Regions from separate parts of the Burkholderia sp. BC1 genome, predicted to be linked through region 3. Evidence: predicted binding sites of a transcription regulator. Region 3 holds the regulator's gene; each other region holds the start of a gene.

Region 1 (3,268 bases), on a different contig from region 3:
GCCCAGACGGGTACGGCTGCGCAGGGCACGGCCGGCGCTGGCGCGCAGACGCAGGCGCCGGGCGCCGGAATGGGGGCGGCTGCAGGTGCCGGCGTAGGGACGGGCGCAGGTACCGGCACAGGCACCGGCGCTGCGGCAGGTACGCAGGGCGGCGCCGGCATGAGCGGGTCGGGTAACGCGGTCGGCGGTGCGACGGATTCGGTCGGCGCAGCGGCGAACGGCGCGAACGACACGACCGGGTCGGCCGTTCATTCGACGAAGAAGCACATGAAGCACACCGCGAAGTCGGCCAAGCATCGCGCGGGCTCGACGAACTCGAAGGTCGGCGATGCGGCAACCGAAGGCGCCGGCGTTCAGGGCGGTGCGTCGGCGGGCGCCGGCTCGCAGTAAGCCGGCGATCGCGGCTCGCCGCGCGGCGCTCGTCCCTGACGGCGCGCCGTGACGGCGCTCACCGGGCGGCCCGGTTCGCGTCGATGCGGACCGGGCCGCCCGTTTCGTTGGCGAGGCGCGAACTCAGGGCCGGCGCTGGCCGTGCTCCGGCCCCTGCGCGGGCCGCGCGGCGGCCGGCGTGAACACGCTGCGCAGCCACGCGGCGAGCCGCGCGAAGATGTCGTACGGCTCGTCGACGAAGATTTCCGGTTTCAGCAGCCGCAGGTATTCCATGATCTGCTGTGCTTCCTGCTTCTGGAACGAACCGTGCGAGAGGCCGAGCCGCAACAGCCCGCGCAGTTCGCCGAGCTTGTCGCGCGCGGCGCTGCCGACGCTCATCTCGCACGCGAGCTTCGCTTCGTAGATCCGCTGCCGCAGCGATTCCGCGAGCCGCCAGGCGGGCGTCTGCATCATCTCCTCGAGCGTGCGGATGTCGTGCACCGCGCCTTTGATCTGCGCGGCGAGCGGGTCGACCATCGACGCGTCGGCCTGCGCTTCCGCGACGATCGCCTTCGCCCAGTCGCGGCAGGCCTTCGCGAGCTCGTCCGGCGTCCACTCGGCGCGCGATGCGAATCCGAAACCGTATTCGCCGGCCTGCCGCATCAGGATCGCGACGACGTCCGGAAATTCCTTGTCGAGCGTGCGCTTCGCCCAGGCGTACTGGCCGCCTTCGAGCATGCGCTGCACCGCGTGCTCGGTCAGCGGCGTCATGTTGTCGAGCAGCTTCGCGCGCAGGAAATCCTCGAACGACGGCGTCGCGAAATGCGGGTCGAGTTTCAGCGATACGCGCAGGAACGCATCGTAGTCCTTGCGCAGCGACGCGACGGTGTCGTCCTTCAGGGAAAGGGTGATCTGGCCCATGAATCGTCTCGATGGCGGCCCACGCGCGCGGCGGCCGACGCGGCTGCCGCTGCCGGCGCTGCGTCGACGGGCCGGTTCGTGCGGAGGCCGATGGCGGGTCTTCACCCGCTATATCGACACGTACGGCGAAAACTTGAGCGCGTCGCGTCGAACGCGCGATCGCGCGCGCCGGCGCGGCCGCTAGGCGCCCGCCCAGTGCGGCAGCACGATGCCTTGCCAGACGAAGAACACGGCCAGGCCGACCGCGATCGTCACGAGCGGGCGGCGCGTGGTCGCCGACACGAGCACCGCGGCCAGCGCGCCGACGAGCTGCGGGTTGCGCCACGTCAGCTCGGCCGCACGGCCGTGCGGCGACACCGTCATCGGCACGATGATCGCGGTCAGCACGGTGACGGGGACGAAGCCGAGCGCCGTGCGCACGAGCGGCGGGAAGGTCAGCCGCTCGCCGAACAGGAACAGCGTCGTGCGGATCGCGTAGGTAATGACGGCCATCCCGAGGATCAGCAGCGCGTAGCTCACGATGCGGCCTCCGAGCGCGAGCCGGCCCGCGTGCGCTCGTGCCGCAGCGTCAGCAGCACGCCGATCGCGACGCCGACCGCGACCGCGCCGAGCAGTCCGAGCTTGTACGGCCATCCTTGCCAGAAATACGCGAGCGTGCCGGCCGTTGCGGCCGCCGCGAGATAGCGCAGCGTGCCGAGCTGCGGGACGACGATCGCGATGAAGGTCGCCGCCATCGCGAAGTCGAGGCCGAGCGACTGCAGGCCCGGGAACGCGGCGCCGAAGCCGATGCCGGCGAGCGTCCATACCTGCCAGTTCAGGTACATCGCGAGCCCGGAGCCGAAGAAGTAGTGGGGGCCGATCGCGCCGGGCGGGAAATGCCGGTAGTGCGCGTACGCGACGGCGAACACTTCGTCGGTCATCAGCGCGCCGAGCGTCGCGCGCCAGCGCAGCGGCAGATGCGCGACGTACGGCGCGAGCGTCGCGCTATAGAGCAGATGGCGCAGGTTCACGATGAACGTCGTCGCGAGCACGACGACGAAGCTCGCGCTGCCGGCGATCAGGCCGAGCGCGATGAACTGCGCGGAGCCGGCGAAGACGGCGAGCGACATCAGCGCGCCGTGCCAGGCGGCGAGCGGGCCGCCGCTGACGAGCGTGCCGAAGATCACGCCGAACGGCGCGGCGCCGATCATCATCGGGATCGTGTCGCGCGCGCCGTCGAGCCATTCGTTGAGCGGCCGGCGTGCGGCCGGGCGCGGTGTCGGGGATGCGGGTGGTGTCTCCATGTCGGCGAGGATAGCGGTCGTGCGCGCGGCCGGCTTGTACGTTCTTGCGCCGGCGCGCTCGCGTGCGGGCGCAACGGCCGTGCCCGCAGTCGTCGAGCGAGTGCGACCATGAAGAGGCGAGGCGGCCGGCCGCGCGTTTACCGCGCCTGCCAGCGTCCCGGCGGCACGCCGAACATCCGCTTGAAATGCCGCGTGAAGTGGCTCTGGTCGACGAAACCGCTGGCGGCCGCGACGTCGGCGACCGGTACGCCGGCGCGCAGCGGCGCGAGCGCGCGCTGCAGCCGCAGCTGGTTGCGCCACGCATGCGGCGGCATCCCGGTCGCGCGCGTGAACAGGCGCGCCGCGTGAAACGGCGACAGCCCGGCCGCCTGCGCGACCTCGTCGAGCGTGACGGTGGCCGTCAGATCGGCCGCGAGCCGCTCGCGCATCACGTCGACGCGCGGTTCGTCGGCGGCGAGCGGGGCGGGGCGCGGCCGCGTGTCCGCGTGCCGCACGATCAGCGTCGACAGCGCGTCGAGCATCGCCGTTTCCGCGGCGAGCGGATCGTAGGCGCGTGCGGCGTGGGGCGGCCGTACGTCGGTGTCCTCGCTGTAGCCGGCCCACGCGTCGCGCGCACGCGCGGCTGCCGTGCTGCCGGCTTCCATCATCCGGTGCGCGCACGCGAGGCGCGCGGCGAGATCGGCATCGCGGATCAC
Region 2 (3,268 bases), on a different contig from region 3:
CGCGCTCGGCGCCTCGCGATCGCGGACGAATACGGACGGCTTCGGAATCGCGAGATGCACGCGCGCGCCGCGCACGGCGTTGATCGACTCGATCGTGCGCTGCAGCTCGCCTTCGAGCGCGCGCTGGTAATTGACCTGTTCGGCGAACTGGCTGATCCCGAACTTCTGGTTGTCCATCAGCTCGAAGCCGACCGCGCCGCCCTTCGGCAGCCCGAGCGCCGCGAGCTTGAGCCGCGTTTCGTGCACCTGGGCCGCCGGCACGAGGATCGCGCCGCCGGCGTCGGCGAACTTGTAGGGCACGTTGGCCTGCTGCAGCGCGGCGATGATCGCGCCGCCGTCGCGGTCGGACAGGTTGCTGTACAGCACGCGATAGTCGGGCGCCCGGCTCCACAGCACGAGCGCCGTGACGACCGCGACCGCGAACGCGACGGCGATCAGGAACGGCAGCTTCGGATTGCCCTTCATCCGCGCGATGCCCGGAATGCGTTCCGCGAAGCCGCCGAGCCCGAAATCCGCGCCCGCGCCGCCCGCGCCCGGCAGCGCGGCGGCCGCGGCGGCGCCGGGCGCCGGGCTGGCGAGGCCCGCGCGGGCATCGGGATTGATCAGCGAATTGGCCTGCGAATCCATGCGTCGAGGTTCTCCGGAGCGGGACGACTGAGCCGCTCGGACGAGCGGGCGGACAATGACACGATGCGATTATCGGTATCCGCGCCCGGTCTCGATCGACCGAAAAGAGCCGGGTTTCCCCCGTACTTTCGCGGCTTTGCCGCACGGTGCGCTGCTATTCTTTTTCGCGATCCGGGATGGTGCGGCGATTGCGCACGCGCGGATCGCCCGGTGCGGCCGGGTCATTTCTTTCTATGTCTGGGGACAGCATGACTGCGAACGTCAGCGGAATCGGTTCGGTGTTGCAACAGATGCAGGCGATGGCCGCGCAGGCGTCGGGCGGCGTCGCGAGCCCGGCGGCCGCGCTCGCCGGCTCGGGCGCGGCGACGGCCGGCACGTTCGCGAGCGCGATGAAGGCCTCGCTCGACAAGATCAGCGGCGACCAGCAGCGCGCGCTCGGCGAAGCGCAGGCGTTCGAGGTCGGCGCGGCGAACGTGTCGCTGAACGACGTGATGGTCGACATGCAGAAGGCCAATATCGGTTTCCAGTTCGGGCTGCAGGTCCGCAACAAGCTCGTGAGCGCTTACAACGACATCATGCAGATGTCGGTGTGACGCGCGGGCCGCTGCCCCGCCTTCGTCGCCGGCCGCCGCGCCGGCCCGCGGCCGTGCCGCGGGGCCCGCTGCGCCGCGCACCGCTCGCCGCGCCGCGCACCTAAAGCTTTCCCGTTCCTTTCCGATAACTCAGGGAGAAAACCGCGCCGTGCGACGCACGGCAGCGGCTCCCGTCATAGCCAAGCATCAACAAGGAGAAGCGCATGTTTTCCCCAGGACACGCTGGAGCCAATGCCTACGCGCGTGTCGGCGTCGAGACCGGGGTGATGGGCGCCTCACCGCACCGGCTGATCGCGATGCTCTATCAGGGCGCGCGCCAGGCCGTCGCGCTCGCGCGCATGCATCTGCAGCAGGGCAACGTGCCGGCGCGCGGCGACGCGATCGGCAAGGCGATCCGCATCGTCGAAAGCGGCCTGCAGGCCGCGCTGAACCGCGAGGCGGGCGGCGAGATCGCCGCGCGCCTCGACGCGCTGTACGCGTATATCGGCCGGCGGCTGCTCGAAGCGAACGCGCAGGCGAGCGACGCGATGCTGGTCGAGATCGACGGACTGCTCGCGACGCTCGAGGAAGCATGGACCGGCATCGGCCCCGAAGTCGCGCGGATGGCCGCGCAGCAGACGGGCGATATGCCGAGATGAATCGCAAGGCCGACTACTTCGCACGCTACGAGGCGCTCGCGGCCGTATCGGGCCGGATGCTGCGCGCGGCGCGCGGCGCCGACTGGCATGCGCTGTCGGGGCTGCAGGACGAGTATCTGCGGCTCGTCGATGCGCTGAAGGAGGCCGAGCGGGACATCGCGCTCGACGAATCGGAACTGGGCCGCAAGCTCGCGCTGATCCGCCGGATCCTCGCGGACGACGCGGCGATCCGCGATCTCGCGAGCCCCGAAGTCGCGCGGCTGTCCGCGCTGTTCGAGACGCGGCGTTCGACCAAGGTATTGACCGAGCTCTACCGCACGCGCGGCTAGAGTCCGTATTCCGGGGCAGCGCGGCGGCCTCGTTCCCGGAGTGCGCAACGATGTGGCCGAGGTGAGCAGGCTCCGATCATGACCGGTATCGACTCCGTTGCGGCCGCGCTGCTCGCGAGCCGTCTCGATAGCCTGCTGACCGGCGGCGTAGCGTCGGCGGCCGCCGGCGGTGCGGCGGCGCAGGTCGGCACGCCGGGCGCCGGCGTCGCGCCGTCGTCCGAGGCGGGCGGCGCGCTGCCGCAGCCGCCGGCTGCCTCCACGCAGACCGCGCTGTCCGATGTCGCGCGCGTGCTCGACGCGATCGCGCGCACGGGCGGCGATGCCACGCCTGCCGTCGTGGGCCGCATGCCGCTCGTACCCGATCCGGCGGCGCTGTTCGCCGCGGCGGCGGATGGCGCCGCCGGGCAGTCCGGGCATGCGGCCGTTGCGTCCGCCTCGGGCGCCGCGAAGGCCTCTGCCGCCGAAGCCGCACCTCCATCGCTCGCCGGCGCATTGCGGGCGGCGCTCGCGCAGGCCGTCGGCGAAAGCGGCCTCTTCTACGAATCCCATCTCGCGCAGTGGTTCGCCGGCCAGCGGCCACTCGCGGCGCTGCTGCGCGAGCCGCAGGCGCGCATCGCGATCGCGCAGACGTCGGCCGATCCGGACGCCGCGCCGGACGACGATGCGCTCGATGCCTTGCTCACGCCGCGCCTGTCGCTGCCGTCCGCGCGTGCGGCGGTGCAGCCGGGCGCCGTTGCGTCGGGCGCCGCTGCGTCGGGCGGCGCGCGCCCGGCCGGGTCCGCGCCGGAACCGATGCCGGGCGCTCAGCCGCATCCGCCGCTCGCGCGCGCGGCGGCGGACGCCACCGATCCCCTGCACGAACTCGCCGACTGGCGCGCGTCGGTTGCGCGTCCGGCCGACGCCGCAGCGCCGTCCGACGCGGCGCCGCCGACGCCCGTGCATCCGGCGGCCGTGCCGATCGTCCGGCAGCAACTCGACACGCTCGCGACCGACCAGTTTCGTTGGACCGGCGAAGCGTGGCCGGGCGTGCGCGTCGACTGGACGATCGAGCCCGACGAGTCGGGCGGGCACGCGCCGCGCA
Region 3 (3,268 bases):
GCAGGATGATGCGCTTGCCGTCCGGGAAGATGATGTGGTCGACCTGCGGCTTGATGTTTTCCCACTGGTACTGGCGCGTCGACGCGACGTCGATTTCCGAATCGAAGTGGCCGATGTTGCAGACGATCGCGTTGTGGCGCATCGCCTTCATGTGATCGTGCGTGATCACGTGATAGTTGCCGGTCGCGGTCACGAAGATGTCGGCCTTGTCGGCCGCGTATTCCATCGTCACGACGCGGTAGCCTTCCATCGCCGCCTGCAGCGCGCAGATCGGATCGATCTCGGTGACCCACACGGTCGCGCCGAGGCCGCGCAGCGACTGCGCGCAGCCCTTGCCCACGTCGCCGTAGCCCGCGACCACCGCGACCTTGCCCGCGATCATCACGTCGGTCGCACGCTTGATGCCGTCGACGAGCGACTCGCGGCAGCCGTACAGGTTGTCGAACTTCGACTTCGTGACGGAGTCGTTCACGTTGAACGCCGGGAACGGCAGGCGGCCGTCCTTTTCCATCTGGTACAGGCGGTGCACGCCGGTCGTCGTTTCTTCGGTCACGCCCTTGATGTGCGCGAGGCGCTTCGAGTACCAGTTCGCGTCGATGTCGAGGTGGCGCGCGATCGACTTGTACAGCGCGACTTCTTCCTCGTTGGTCGGCTTCGCGATCACCGAGCGATCCTTCTCGGCCTTCGCGCCGAGGATCAGCAGCAGCGTCGCATCGCCGCCGTCGTCGAGGATCATGTTCGCGAATTCGCCGTTCGGCCATTCGAAGATGCGGTGCGAGAACTCCCAGTATTCGTCGAGCGATTCGCCCTTGAACGCGAACACCGGCGTGCCGGCTTCGACGATCGCGGCAGCCGCGTGGTCCTGCGTCGAGAAGATGTTGCACGAAGCCCAGCGCACGTCGGCGCCGAGCGCCTTCAGCGTCTCGATCAGCACGCCGGTCTGGATCGTCATGTGCAGCGAACCGGCGATGCGCGCGCCCTTCAGCGGCTGCTGCGCCTTGTATTCGTCGCGGATCTGCACGAGGCCCGGCATTTCGGTCTCGGCAATGTTCAGCTCCTTGCGGCCCCAGCCGGCAAGTGCCATGTCGGCGACGACGTAATCCTGGGAAGCTTTCGAATCGATAACGGCGCTCATCACGCCCTCCTTTCTAAAAAAGTTCTAGAAATTGATGACGTGAGCGCCGTTCAGGAGGCGGGCCGGCGCGAATGTCGCCGCACGGCTGCCTGGTGAAGCCTTCCGAGCCTGGCGGACGCAGAAGGTCCGTCGCAACGCTCCTCGGAAAACGGCTGCGATTGTAGCAAATCGCGACGGAAATTTCTTGTGTCGGCCGCGTCGATCGTCGTCGGCGCGGGCCCGCGGCGCGAAGCGCGCCCCTTTATCGAGATGCGCGCGGCGGTCCGTGTCGCGATGCTCGCGAACGGCGCGATGCGCCGCGCCGCCGCCCGCAGGCGCTTCAGCTTTCCGCGCCGACCCACGCCTGCTCGCGCAGCCGCGCGCGCAATCGCGCGACCGCCTGGCTGTGCAGCTGGCACACGCGCGATTCGCTGACCTCGAGCACGGCGCCGATCTCGCGCAGATTCAGTCCGCGCTCGTAGTAGAGCGACATCAGCAGCTTCTCGCGCTCGGGCAGCCGCTCGATCGCCTCGACGAGCGCACCGCGCAGATGCTCGTCGAGCAGCGCCGACAACGGATCGGCGTGATCGACGCGATAGCGGTCGAGGAACGGCTCGTCGTCGGCCGCGCGGTCGAAATCCTCGTAGTAGATGAGCTGGCTGCCGTGCAGGTCCTGCAGCATCGCCTGGTATTCGTCGAGCGGCATGTTCAGGTGCTGCGCGATCTCGGCCTCGCTCGCGGCGCGGCCGAGCCGCTGCTCGACCTGGTGCACCGCGAGTTCGACTTCACGCGAAGTCTTGCGCAGGCTGCGCGGCAGCCAGTCGTTGCTGCGCAGCTCGTCGAGCATCGCGCCGCGGATCCGCTGCGTCGCGTACGTCTCGAACTGCGCGCCCTGGTCTTCCTTGTAGCGGCCGGCCGCATCCATCAGCCCGATCATGCCGGCCTGGATCAGGTCGTCGAGATCGACGCTCGCCGGCATCTTCGCGACGAGCTGCAGCCCGAGACGGCGCACGAGCGGCGCGTACTGCGCGAGCACGTCGGCCTGCGAGATCTTTCCCTGAGCGTTGTACATCATGGCTCTCTCCTTCCGGTGACGCTCATGCGGCGTGCGCCGCGCCCGTCCGGTACGACGGCTGCCCGCCGCGCAGCTCGCGCGCGGCACCCGTGCCCGCACGCGGGCGCATCGGCCAGTACAGCAGGTCGGCCGCGATCTTTCGGTAGTCGCGCGCGGCGGGCGACGACGGAAACGCGTCGACCGTACAGCGCGTCAGCGCACGCGCGTGCTCGACGAGCGGATCGGCGCTCACGCAACCGGCATCGGCGATCGACACGGTCAGGTAGCGGCTCGCGACGCCCGCGAGGTTGTCGAACGCGGTCTTCGCATCGGCATGGCTGCCGACGTGGTTCACGAGCACGCGGAATTGCGCGGTCGCGTGCGCGAAATGCAGCCGCTTCATGCACGCGTACGCTTCGGTGATCGCGTGCGCGGCCACGCGCGTGACGATCAGCACGTCGTGCGCTTCGCGCGCGAGCGTCGAGAGCGTGCCGTCGGCGCCGAGCTGCGCGTCGATCAGCACGATGTCGGCCGGGCCGTCGACGAAGGCGCTCAGCTGCGCATCGCCGTAGCCGGCACGCGCGGCCTGCGCGCTCGCGCACAGCCAGAAACCGGCCGCGACGCGCGTGCGCTCGCCGTCTCGCAGCCATGCGCCGGCGAGCGTCGCGGCGGCCGAATGCACGTCCGCGCGCTCGTCGACGACGAGCACGTCCTTGCCGAGCGCCGCGAGCGCGGCGGCGACGTTCACGACGGTCGACGTGCAGCCGACGCCGGTCGGCCCGCCCGTCACCGCGACGATGCGCGACCCGCGCCCGGCCAGCAGGCGCCGCAGTCCTTCGGCCTGGTCGATCGTTCGTTTATCCAAATCGCACCTCGTGCAGATCGGCGGCCGCACGGGCGGTCAGCGCGGACAGCAGCAGCGGCATGTCGTCGTCCTGCGGGACGAACGGCGAGCCGTCGCGCGGCACGCAGAACGCGCTCTTCAGCAGGAAGCGCGTAGTCGCGACGTACAGGTTTTCCGGCACCTTCTGGCCGGTCGACACGTAGTGCACGGGCAGCTTGTAGCGGATCACGGTGTCGAGCGCGCCGCCGAGATGCGT

What was found. Region 3 encodes FliA, which starts transcription of late flagellar genes. Its sites were predicted from a motif close to CTAAAGTTTNNNNNNNNNNNGCCGNTA; they were not measured.
Region 1: a site for FliA is predicted at 1,402-1,428, ahead of ACSHSS_RS15850 (DUF4088 family protein). Genes of this name have one in related genera too.
Region 2: a site for FliA is predicted at 1,321-1,347, ahead of fliS (flagellar export chaperone FliS). Genes of this name have one in related genera too.

Annotation. Positions count from the first base shown of each region.
Region 1 is NZ_JBQYLP010000028.1:51,121-54,388, reverse strand. It holds gene ACSHSS_RS15855 (hypothetical protein) at 1-390, shown strand, start outside; gene ACSHSS_RS15850 (DUF4088 family protein) at 514-1,290, opposite strand; gene ACSHSS_RS15845 (AzlD domain-containing protein) at 1,471-1,809, opposite strand; gene ACSHSS_RS15840 (AzlC family ABC transporter permease) at 1,806-2,573, opposite strand; gene ACSHSS_RS15835 (AraC family transcriptional regulator) at 2,711-3,268, opposite strand, start outside.
Region 2 is NZ_JBQYLP010000001.1:125,687-128,954, reverse strand. It holds gene fliF (flagellar basal-body MS-ring/collar protein FliF) at 1-627, opposite strand, end outside; gene fliE (flagellar hook-basal body complex protein FliE) at 876-1,220, shown strand; gene fliS (flagellar export chaperone FliS) at 1,424-1,858, shown strand; gene ACSHSS_RS00640 (flagellar protein FliT) at 1,855-2,187, shown strand; gene fliK (flagellar hook-length control protein FliK) at 2,266-3,268, shown strand, end outside.
Region 3 is NZ_JBQYLP010000029.1:52,012-55,279, forward strand. It holds gene ahcY (adenosylhomocysteinase) at 1-1,138, opposite strand, end outside; S-adenosyl-L-homocysteine riboswitch at 1,170-1,284, opposite strand; gene ACSHSS_RS16335 (RNA polymerase sigma factor FliA) at 1,455-2,189, opposite strand; gene ACSHSS_RS16340 (MinD/ParA family ATP-binding protein) at 2,212-3,033, opposite strand; gene flhF (flagellar biosynthesis protein FlhF) at 3,026-3,268, opposite strand, start outside.